DNA from 2 places in the Sporosarcina sp. resist genome. Region 1 is predicted to be linked to the other one. Evidence: riboswitches for the same ligand, from Rfam matches in the RefSeq annotation. Region 1 holds a riboswitch; the other holds the start of a gene.
What was found. Region 1 has a riboswitch for S-adenosylmethionine ahead of H7992_RS04805 (methionine ABC transporter ATP-binding protein). Riboswitches for the same ligand answer to the same signal wherever they lie in the genome.

Region 1 (5,490 bases):
TCATATAGAGTGTTTCCACTGTTGCTTCCCACATTTTAGTCCAGTCGACATTCGGAAAAAGGTTTTCAATCATTACCGATCACCTCCGTCTGAACATCATTTTCATTGAGGTATTGAATTGCTTCCTCAATGATTGAGGAATCTCCAAGCAACTGAAGTATCAGTGTGCCGTATGCCCCGCCATGTGTATGGGATATGTTTCCCTGCACGATATTCACATCGACAGTGAATTTCCGAATAAGACTTGCGAGGACAGGTTGTTCTGTCCGCTCCCCTACAAATACAAGCTTGATAAGCGTGCCGGCAGGAAATTCTTCCTTAATATGCGCCATTGCCTGCTTCGCCTCCACGGGTTCCGTCACTTGAGAGACAAACCGCTTTGTGATCGGTTCCTTCGGTGATTGGAACACATCCAGGACATCTCCCAACTCAACAACTTTCCCTGCCTCCATAACTGCAACTCTGTGGCAAATTTTCCGGATAACGTGCATTTCATGTGTGATAAGCACAATTGTCAGTCCAAGTCGTTCATTAATTCCTGTTAGAAGGTCTAGTATTGAATCCGTTGTTTCTGGATCAAGGGCTGAAGTCGCTTCGTCACAAAGAAGGACTTCAGGGTCGTTTGCAAGCGCACGAGCAATCCCTACGCGCTGTTTCTGACCTCCAGACAATTCGGATGGATATGCATTTTCGCGACCAGCCAAACCAACTAATTCAATCAGTTCCGCCACTTTCTTATCACGCTCGGCTTTTCGTACACCCGCGATTTCAAGAGGGAAAGCGATATTCTCCTTCACTGTTCTAGACCACAGTAAGTTAAAGTGTTGGAAAATCATACTCACTTTTTGTCGTGCTTCCCTTAGCTCTTTCCCTTTAATTGCTGATATTTCTAGACTTCCTATTTTAACGCTACCTGACGTTGGCATTTCAAGACCGTTCAGTAGTCGAATCAACGTACTTTTTCCTGCCCCACTATAGCCGATGACTCCAAAAATCTCACCGTCAGTAATTTCAAGCGATACATTTTCGACTGCTGAAATACTGCCTGGCCCTTCACCGTATCGTTTATTTATATCCGTTAAATAAATCATTTTTTTCACCTCAGAAAAATTGTTTTGTTACTAATTTTGTCTAGCTTCAGGCGCCACCCCCTCGGGTCACAAGGCAGTTCGCTGTGGTGGCTTAGGTACGCCCCCTTCGCAATCTGACTTGTGCCTGTCGGGGCTGAGCGGCGCCTTCCGCTTTTCAATACAAAAAAGCCTTCCTGCAGACGGGCAGAAAGGCTTGACGTTATCGAAAATAAACGTTGTCCAATCTCTCATCTTTCAAAGCGTATGCTTTGTGTGACTTGGCACCATTTCACTTACGTGACGGTTGCCGGGCTTCGCAGGGCACTATCCCTCCACCTCTCTTAATAAGAGTGACCTATTCAATTGAATGTTAAGACGAAGTATATCAAAGTTCCATATCTATTGTCAATCTATTTCTTCAAGTAGATACGGTACTGATTGAAATGCATAAATTTTATGGGTTAAAACGCCATCCTTTTGTATAAGAAGGCAAGGAACGCTTTCGATTTCATAGTCAATTGCAATATTTTGTACGTAATTCAAATCTGCTTTCCCGATTGGTATTCCCGGTCTCATGACGGTAATAACTTCCATCATTTTAGATGCGACTGCACAAGTTCCACACATTGGTGTATATAAATAAAACGCTGCCACTGAAGACTCTTTCAAAGCCATCTCCCATTGTTCGCGTGTCCAAGTTTCCATTAATTCTACATCCTTTAAATTAGAAATTCCGGTCTGATTTTAAAATCCGCACCTTGTAGTATTGTAGCCAACACTTTGTATGGGGTCGTCTCCACTTCCCGATAAACCTTTTCTGTGTACAAATGGATTGCTGCCGGGAACTCTCTTTTGAATAAAACACGGGTCTTTTCTCCATCTTCATCCGCATCAACGAAGACAAATAGTTCATGTTCTTCGTAAGGTGCAAGCAATTCTTCAAGCCGATAAGGACTTACTGTGCCGTTCGTACAAATAATTTCGACAGGCTCAACAAGTATTCGTGCCAAACGTTTCTTATCCGAACCGCCCTCGACGATAATTACTCTTTCATCCGACACAAGAGGCCCCTCCTTCGCTCTTTTTTATATAAAGATGCAAAAAACGCCGAAAAAGTACCGGCGCCTTGTCTTAGTTATTCTCCGACAGTCATTTTTTCATACGCTTCAGCTGACATAAGTTCATCCAGTTCAGAAACATTTGAAGGTTCAACAACGATCATCCATGCATTTTCATACGGTGATTCATTGACAAATTCAGGGCTGTCTTCAAGTCCTTCATTCACTTCAATTACTTTTCCGCTGATTGGTGCATAAAGTTCTGATACTGTCTTAACAGATTCAACGCTTCCGAAAGGCTCGTCCGCTTTGATGTCATCTCCGACAGATGGAAGTTCAACGAATACGATATCGCCTAGTTCAGATTGTGCAAAGTGAGTAATACCGATGCGGTAGTTACCACCTTCGTCTTTTACCCATTCATGCTCTTCAGAATAACGCAGATCTTTTGGTGTGCTCATTCCGTATCCCTCCAAATAAATAGTTTCATTCTCTTCAATTCTGTCATATTTCTCGAATAAAGACAAGATAGGAAATCAGTTAGTCCATACTTTGTCGAACTCTTCTTCCTTGAATCCGACAGTCACCTTACCATCACCGAAGACAATTGGTCTCTTAATCAACATACCGTCAGATGACAGCAAGCTAATTTTCTCTTCATCTGTCATTGTGAGCAATTTGTCTTTCAAGTTTAGCTCTCTATATTTCGTCCCACTAACGTTGAAAAACTTTTTCAACTCCAAATCCGATGCCGCAATCATTTTGCCAAGTTCTTCTACTGAAGGAGGAGCTTCCGCTATGTTCACTTCCTGAAAGTCCAAGTTGTTCGTCTCAAGCCATTTTTTTGCTTTTCTGCATGTCCCGCACTTTGGATAACCGTAATAAACTAATCCCATACCGCAACGCCTCCATTTTCGCCATTATAACAGAAAAAACACCTGGGCGCCTATTGGTACCTGGACGTCAAAGTGAGATCGTCAATTTTACTTCATTAAACAATCACGTCTGTCGATTAATTATTGACTTGCATAATACGATAGCGAGTAGGGCTTGTAAACCGCTATAACCCTTTACTATTTCCGGCCCGCTTTCGGCGAATTAATTACGATATTATTACCGTGGGGCAGGTGCTTTGAAAGAATAGAAAAGATGACTTTCTATAGAGATTGTAAGTGCCCGAAGATGCAATTTCGGGCACTCTCGCACGTTGTACATTGCGTTCTTTGCTTACTTTTGCAAAGATTATGTGATGCCTTATAGGAAATTGACACTTCCTTAAAATAAATATGGAGATACTATAGAGAAGGATTGAGCGGTCAAAATTATATCTTTGACCGCTTATCTCTAGGTGAGAAGCTAGCCATTCTTTCGTCCAAAAAAACTTCGGCACCTCTTGTATCAATGTCTTTCGAGAGCGGCAAATGAACAAAAACCATGCGATTACCGAAAGAATAAGTAGGGATGCGACAGAGTCGCATCCCTACTTATCAATACATCTCGATAATGGTATTGAAATTGTTCAATTCAAAGCGATACAAAAACAACTACACGTAACGCCCAGTGTGTGATCAAGGTAATTTTAATCTACAGACGTGTTATACGATATACTTCTCCGCTTCGATTAGCTTAACTGAAGCTTCGCGTTTTTTAGCGATGATATTATACGGATTCGAGCGAGTCAATTTACGCAGCGCTGAAATCATCATGCGTTGATTATCACCATCGACAGCCGCAAGAAGTGTTTCTTTTGCATCTCTTTCAATCTCTTCAAATGCTTCTTGGCAGAAGATTTGTGTGTAAAGGATTTTCTGTTGCGCTTTTTCTTCTCCGCTGCGTGCAATTGCTTTTTCTGTACGTAGAAGTGCAGACTCCATCGCAAAAACATTATTAGCGATATCTGCAATATTTACAAGTACCTCTTGCTCTGCTTCAAGCTTCGTGCCAAAACGTTGTGCAGCAAGACCAGCAGCAAGCAAACCGATTTTCTTAGCATTTTTCACAAGTGCTTTTTCTTGTGCAAGTGCTTCGTCACCGATTTCTTCAGGCATCATCATAAGAAGTTCTTCTTGAAGTGCTTGCGCCTGTTGAAGCAATGGCAATTCGCCCTTCATTGCTTTTTTCAGGAATGTACCTGGTACTAGCAGACGGTTGATTTCATTCGTCCCTTCAAAAATACGATTGATGCGTGAATCACGATAAATGCGCTCTACTTCATATTCTTGCATGAAGCCGTATCCGCCGTGAAGCTGAACTGCTTCGTCAACGATGTAATCCAATACCTCAGATCCCACGACTTTATTGATAGAACATTCGATTGCGTATTCTGCGATTGCTGCCGCAATTGCTTTACCATCTTTTTGCTCTTCAAGACTCAACTGGCTTTGACGCTCTTCAAAGTAACCAACTGTACGGTAAATCAAGCTTTCAGCCGCATACAGTTTAGATGCCATTGTTGATAGTTTTTGTTTCGTCAAGTTGAATGAAGAAATTGGTGTTTTGAACTGTTGACGTTGATTTGTATAAGTAATTGCAAGCTCAAGCGCACGTTTAGATCCGCCCATTGTGCCGACTCCTAATTTGTAGCGACCGATATTCAAGATATTAAATGCAATAATATGTCCGCGACCGATTTCACCTAGCAAATTTTCAACTGGTACTACTGCGTCTTGTAAGATTAGCGTACGAGTAGATGAAGATTTGATACCCATCTTTTTCTCTTCGGCTCCGACAGATACACCTGGGAATTCTTTTTCAACAATAAAAGCAGAGAACTTATCGCCATCGATTTTCGCGTAAACAACAAAAATATCTGCAAATCCTGCGTTCGTAATCCACTGTTTTTCACCATTTAAGATGTAGTGTGTTCCAGCAGCATTCAATTTCGCATTTGTTTTCGCACCCAATGCATCAGAACCAGAGCCTGGCTCAGTTAGTGCATATGCAGAGATTTTGTCACCTGATACAGAGTTTGGCAAGTACTTTTTCTTTTGTTCTTCATTTCCGAAAAGTACGATTGGTAGGGTTCCGATACCAACGTGTGCGCCATGAGTAATCGAGAATCCGCCTGCTACGGACATCTTTTCAGAGATAAGTGCAGACGCAATTTTGTCGAGTCCAAGACCACCATATTCTTCTGGTACATCCGCTCCTAGAAGTCCAAGATCCCCCGCAGTTTTCAGTAGTCTTACAGAGTGCTCGAATTCATGGTTTTCAAGATTTTCGACAACAGGTTGAACTTCATTTTTCACGTAGTCTTCTGCTGTTTTCGCAATCATTTTCTGTTCATCAGTAAAATCTTCAGGCGTAAATACACGGTTTGCTTCAATGTCTTCCGTTAGAAAAGCTCCACCTTTAATCAGTTC
Region 2 (5,490 bases), 1.5 Mb from region 1:
GTGCAACTGGCGTGTTTTCAGGTCGGCCATGCTTAGTCAGTTGCTCACAAATATAAGGTAAGTTTCCGACACCCATATAAATCGCTAATGTATCAATACCAACTGCAAGACTTTCCCAATGAATGGAATCGCTTTTTCCAGCACGCATATGGCCAGTTACAATCGCAAAACTAGAACTTAAATCACGATGCGTGACTGGGATTCCCGCATAAGCAGGAGCCGCAATTCCAGCAGTAATTCCTGGAACCACCTCAAAAGGGATTCCGTTGTCTGCAAGAACTTCTGCCTCTTCAGCACCTCTGCCAAAAACGAATGGATCTCCACCTTTTAAGCGTGTGACGATTTTTCCCTGCTTCGCATATTTCACTAAAAAGTGGTTAATCGTCTCCTGAATCATTGCATGGTAATTTGGGAGTTTTCCGCAATAAATTAAGTCTGCTCCCGGTTTTGCATAGGAGAGCAACTCTTTATTAATTAAACGATCATACAAGATGACATCCGCTTGTTGAATACATTTCATCCCTTTAACGGTGATTAAATCAACATCTCCAGGTCCAGCTCCAACTATAAATACTTTTCCCATTCTCATCTCTCCTCTCACCGCTCAGTTCTACAATAAAATCATCGTTATGAATGAATCTCTTCTTTTTGCATTCCTGCAATTAATACTTCGATCACTTCCGGTCGGCTAAATGTCGATGGCAGTTGTTCTCCCTTACGAAGCATTTCTCTCACTTTTGTTCCCGACAAGATCACATGGTGACTGGCATCATGCGGACATGTTTTTGGTGTTGCCATATTACCGCACTTATTGCAGTAAAAGCTATGTTCGAAAAATAATAACGTAATCCCAAGTTCTCCAAGCGTAAAGTTGCTAAAGATTTTCTGAGCATCATACGTACCGTAATAATTACCAACACCCGCATGATCACGACCGACGATAAAGTGTGTACAACCAAAATTCTTTCGAACCATCGCATGAAAAACGGCTTCTCTTGGTCCGGCATAGCGCATTGCCGCTGTAAACACACCTAAAAACACATGCTCTTTCGCATAATATTTTTCTAGTAAGACTTCATAGCTTTCCAGGCGCACATCTGCTGGAATATCATCTGATTTCGTTTCACCTACAAGGGGATTCAAAAATAATCCATCTACAATTTCCAATGCAGTCTTTTGAATATATTCATGTGCCCTATGAACTGGGTTTCTCGTTTGGAAACCGACGACTGTTTCCCAGCCTAGCTCTTGGAATTTCCCTCTTGTTTCAATCGGGTCATATAGGTACTCCGAAAACTCATTCAGCGGCCTTCGCTGAATCAGTGTGATGGTTCCACCCAGGTAGACATTAGGGCGCTCAAACAACTTCTTGACGCCTGGGTGCTCACGGTCTGTCGTTTGATAGACTAGTTTAGCTTCTTTTTCCTTATCTGGTGTGAAAATATCCGATACTTCGAGAACACCATAGACAACTCCATCTCTCACCAATTTCACAAAGTTTCCAACAGCGATACCTTGTGCGTTCACCTCTGTCGTTGGCAATGTAATCGGAATTGTCCAAGGTACTCCAGTAGATAATCTCATTGTTGTAACAACAGAATTGTAGTCTACTTCTGTAAGAAATCCACTTAAAGGGCTATAAGCACCCGTACCAATCAAATCCAAGTCACTACTAGCAATTTCGTCTAATTCAACTGTTTCAGTTATTCCTTCGTATTGAAAACCAGGATTCCAGCGATTAATTAATGTACCACCATGCGGTTGACTCAAACTCATTTAAATTCCCCCATTTTCGTTAGCATTATGCAAGCCACACTCTGTCTTCGCCTGATTTGCCCAGCGCCCTGACCTCGACCCCGTCGTTGTATCCCCTTTGAATGTGCAGTGTGAACAACCGATACTGGGATAGCCTTGGTCATGGAGTGGATTATAAGGCAAATTATGTTTTTTTACATAATCCCAAATATCATTCCACGTCCAATGAATCAGCGGGCAAATTTTAACCGATTGAAAGGTTTCATCTTTGTTCACAAATTTTGTCTTACTTCTTGATGGTGATTGTTCGCGCCTAAGTCCGGATAACCAAGCGGTCGTACCGCTCATTGCTTCACGGAGTGGAATTACTTTCCTCATATGACAACAACGATCCGGCTGTCTTTCCCATAGTCGATCGCCATACTTGTCAGCTTGTTCCTCAACCGTTAAGCCGGGAGTCTTCATTTCAATTACAAGCTTTGGATAACGTTTCTTTACTTCATCGATTAAGGTATGCGTTTCTTGAAAATGAAACCCGGTTTCGAGAAAGACCACTTTAGCAGTTGGTTTTATTTGCGAGATTAAATCTATCATTACGATACCTTCAACCCCAAAACTACACGCATATACAAGCTCATCGTCGTATTCTCCGTAAGCCCATCGCAAGACGTTTAACGCACCTTTTGACTCGTCATCGATTGGAAAAACTTCACTAGTCTCAGCCCAAGATTTGTACGTCAACTTCGCCATACTAATCCCCCCTCTAAACTCAATAACTCTATTACATTATCTTTTTTAAAAAAGGCGACTTTAATCTACTATTGATTAAAGTCGCCTCTAATTTTTTAGTCAGCGAATTGTTCGTATGTTCACGATTGTCCATTAGCTTCTGGATTTCCAGTCGGCATGTGATTAGCGTTTATACTAACTTTATTAATCCTATGTGTCAAGTAGGTTTAAATACATTCTATTCCTAAAACCCCAATATGTTACGCATTTTGTAATTTTTTAGATATAGTTATTTTCTTTTAAATAAGAAACGATGGCTTTGACAGACTCTACAATATTTAATTGATTGGTATCAATGATTATTTCCGGGTTAACAGGTTCTTCATAAGGAGCATCAATTCCTGTAAAGCCTTTAATTTCACCCAATCTTGCTTTCTTATAAAGCCCCTTCGGATCCCGTTCTTCACAAGTTTCTAAACTTGCCTTAACGTATATTTCGATAAACTCATCGGATTTGACAATTTCTCGCACCTGATCTCGATCTTCCTGATAAGGCGATATGAATGCTGTTAATGTGAATAAGCCAGCGTCGACCATTAGTTTTGAAACTTCACCGATTCTGCGAATATTTTCCGTCCGATCATTTGGACTAAACCCTAGATTCTTATTTAAACCGTGCCGGACATTATCTCCATCCAGTCGATAAGTATGAATGCCTTTCGCGTGTAACTCTGTTTCTAGCGCTACTGAAACTGTTGATTTCCCTGACCCTGATAGCCCAGTGAACCAAAGAATAGCACTCTTATGGCCCTTTAGTTCTTGACGATTTTCTTTTGTTACCTCTGATTCATGCCAAACGATATTTGTAGACTCTGTCATTGTTTGCCCCCCTAAATCATTTGTTTCAGTTTAATTTTTATATACAAAAAAGACACCTTTTTCCGATTCAAATAATCGATTAGAAAGTTGCCTTTAGTTGTCTAATTAGCATGTATGAAATTGTTAAAATGATAAATGACTTACAACCTTTACAGTAAAGAAATAAAAAAACCACTTCTAAATAGAGCAAGAAGAGGTTAATAGAATCGAACACATATTACTCCTCTTATCTGCTAAACTTTCGTTTACTGGAATTGGCACAGTACTAAACAGTCTGTTGCCGCGGTTTCATCGGGCCAGTCCCTCAACCTCTCTAGATAAGATATAAACTATTAAGTTGAGACCAATACTACATTATCGAAAATTCAAAGTCAATGACTTATCAGAATTTATTTTCAATCATATCAGTTTAGTTGGAATTAAAGGCGATCTTCTTGCACATATAATAGGCACTTTAAACTACTTTTCAGTGCGCTAGGAAACATGTTAGTTAACTCTCACTTAACCTTTCGTTGTTCTCATCGGTTTTCTCTATTTCCTTTTCATAATTATTTTTCCAATTAACAAGAAAGATTCCTGCAAATATTAGTAATCCACCAAAAAGGATAGACCAGGTTAGTCTTTCATGGAGTAAAAACCATCCTGTGAGTACACCGAAGAATGGCGCTAAAAAAAGGAATGCACTAGTTCGTTCTTGATTACCTCTTTGGAGAAGATAAAACCAAATAGAAAACTGAATAATTGATGCTGCAATGGTAAGCCATAACAAAATCAGGATAGATTGAGTAGTCATTTTAAAGAAAGTCTCTTCCAGTAGTAAGCTTCCCAGAAAGAGAATTGATCCACCAAAAAGCATTTGATAGGCTGTCATTACATACGTATCAAATTTGAAACCATGTATTTTTATCAATAGCGTAGCAATCGCCCATGAAACAGCCGACAAAAGCCCTAATATGGTACCGACTTTAAAGTCAAGATGTGAACCTAACGTGAGAAAAACCCCGATAAAACCTAACAGTACACCTATCCATTGCTGAATATGGTAACGCGATTTTAAAAAAAGCGTCCCAAAAACGACAACGAGTAAAGGATTCATAAACGTTAGGATAGACGTCTCTCCAGAAGTGATTGTACGCAGTGCCATAAATATACAGCCCATCACAAAAGCTGTTTGGAAAAGTCCAATTAGAACAAGCCACACCCAGTCGATTGCTTTTACTGGATGTGGCTTGTTTAAGATTTTAACGATAGTTGCCATAATAATCCCTGCAAGCGTAAAACGCAGAGCGACTAATAGGAGTGGAGATGAATAGGCTAACCCTAACTTCCCTATTGTAAAAGAAGAACCCATTAGTCCAGTCGTCAAAATCACTAACAAGCAAAAACTGATTCGATTCATCCGGTCCCCACCCCATTATTACTATAAAACGTTTAAAAGAAAATGCTGATCAATTGATTTCACTTTAAGTTTTCAAAGAATACACGGATAACGTCGGCTCCGCCTAAGAAGGTCCCCAACGTTCCTCCCAAGTTAGTCAAAACAATTACCAGCAAGACCCGTGTCACCTTATTTGCCCAAAAACCTTTAATCGTAAAAACATCTGCAGAAAGCGTTTCAAAGTCACCAACACTTGGGCGGCGAAAAAATGCTTGAACAATTCCTGAAACCCAACCGGCCGCTATCAGTGGATGCAAGGTAGTAATAGGGGCTGATACAAAGGCCGCTAAAATGGCCAGCGGGTGTCCAAGAGCCACCGCAGCACCAATAGCTGACAGGCTACCTGTCCATAAGACCCAGCTTAACGCTTGATCGAAACCGGCAGATGGATTTGCGATAAAGGTGTAGGCGATAATTGATAATAGAAGAATCGGAATTGCCCATCCGATAATTTTTGGGATTTTTGATTTTGGTGGTGTTTGCGCTAATGCGACTAAATCATGGTCATTATAGATTTCTTTTGTAATCCCTGGAACATGTGCTGCACCAATGACTGCAACGACCTTTTTACCTGGTGCATCTTTGATTTTCTGTGCTAAATACTGGTCTCTCTCATCGATTAAGGGCGTCTTTAACCTTGGAAATGATTCCGTAAAGTCAGTTAGAACGGCATTTAGCGTGTCCTTTGA

Region 2: it holds a riboswitch for S-adenosylmethionine, as region 1 does, so the genes downstream of both, cysC (adenylyl-sulfate kinase) here and H7992_RS04805 (methionine ABC transporter ATP-binding protein) in region 1, are expected to answer to the same signal.

The regions. Positions count from the first base shown of each region.
Region 1 is NZ_CP060287.1:965,790-971,279, reverse strand. It holds gene H7992_RS04810 (methionine ABC transporter permease) at 1-73, opposite strand, end outside; gene H7992_RS04805 (methionine ABC transporter ATP-binding protein) at 66-1,091, opposite strand; SAM riboswitch class I at 1,316-1,421, opposite strand; gene H7992_RS04800 (thioredoxin family protein) at 1,476-1,775, opposite strand; gene H7992_RS04795 (toprim domain-containing protein) at 1,790-2,131, opposite strand; gene gcvH (glycine cleavage system protein GcvH) at 2,206-2,589, opposite strand; gene H7992_RS04785 (arsenate reductase family protein) at 2,665-3,024, opposite strand; gene H7992_RS04780 (hypothetical protein) at 3,550-3,696, shown strand; gene H7992_RS04775 (acyl-CoA dehydrogenase family protein) at 3,724-5,490, opposite strand, start outside.
Region 2 is NZ_CP060287.1:2,473,217-2,478,706, reverse strand. It holds gene cobA (uroporphyrinogen-III C-methyltransferase) at 1-583, opposite strand, end outside; gene sat (sulfate adenylyltransferase) at 628-1,776, opposite strand; gene H7992_RS12000 (phosphoadenylyl-sulfate reductase) at 1,777-2,505, opposite strand; gene cysC (adenylyl-sulfate kinase) at 2,764-3,363, opposite strand; SAM riboswitch class I at 3,587-3,687, opposite strand; gene H7992_RS11990 (DMT family transporter) at 3,854-4,762, opposite strand; gene H7992_RS11985 (TraB/GumN family protein) at 4,822-5,490, opposite strand, start outside.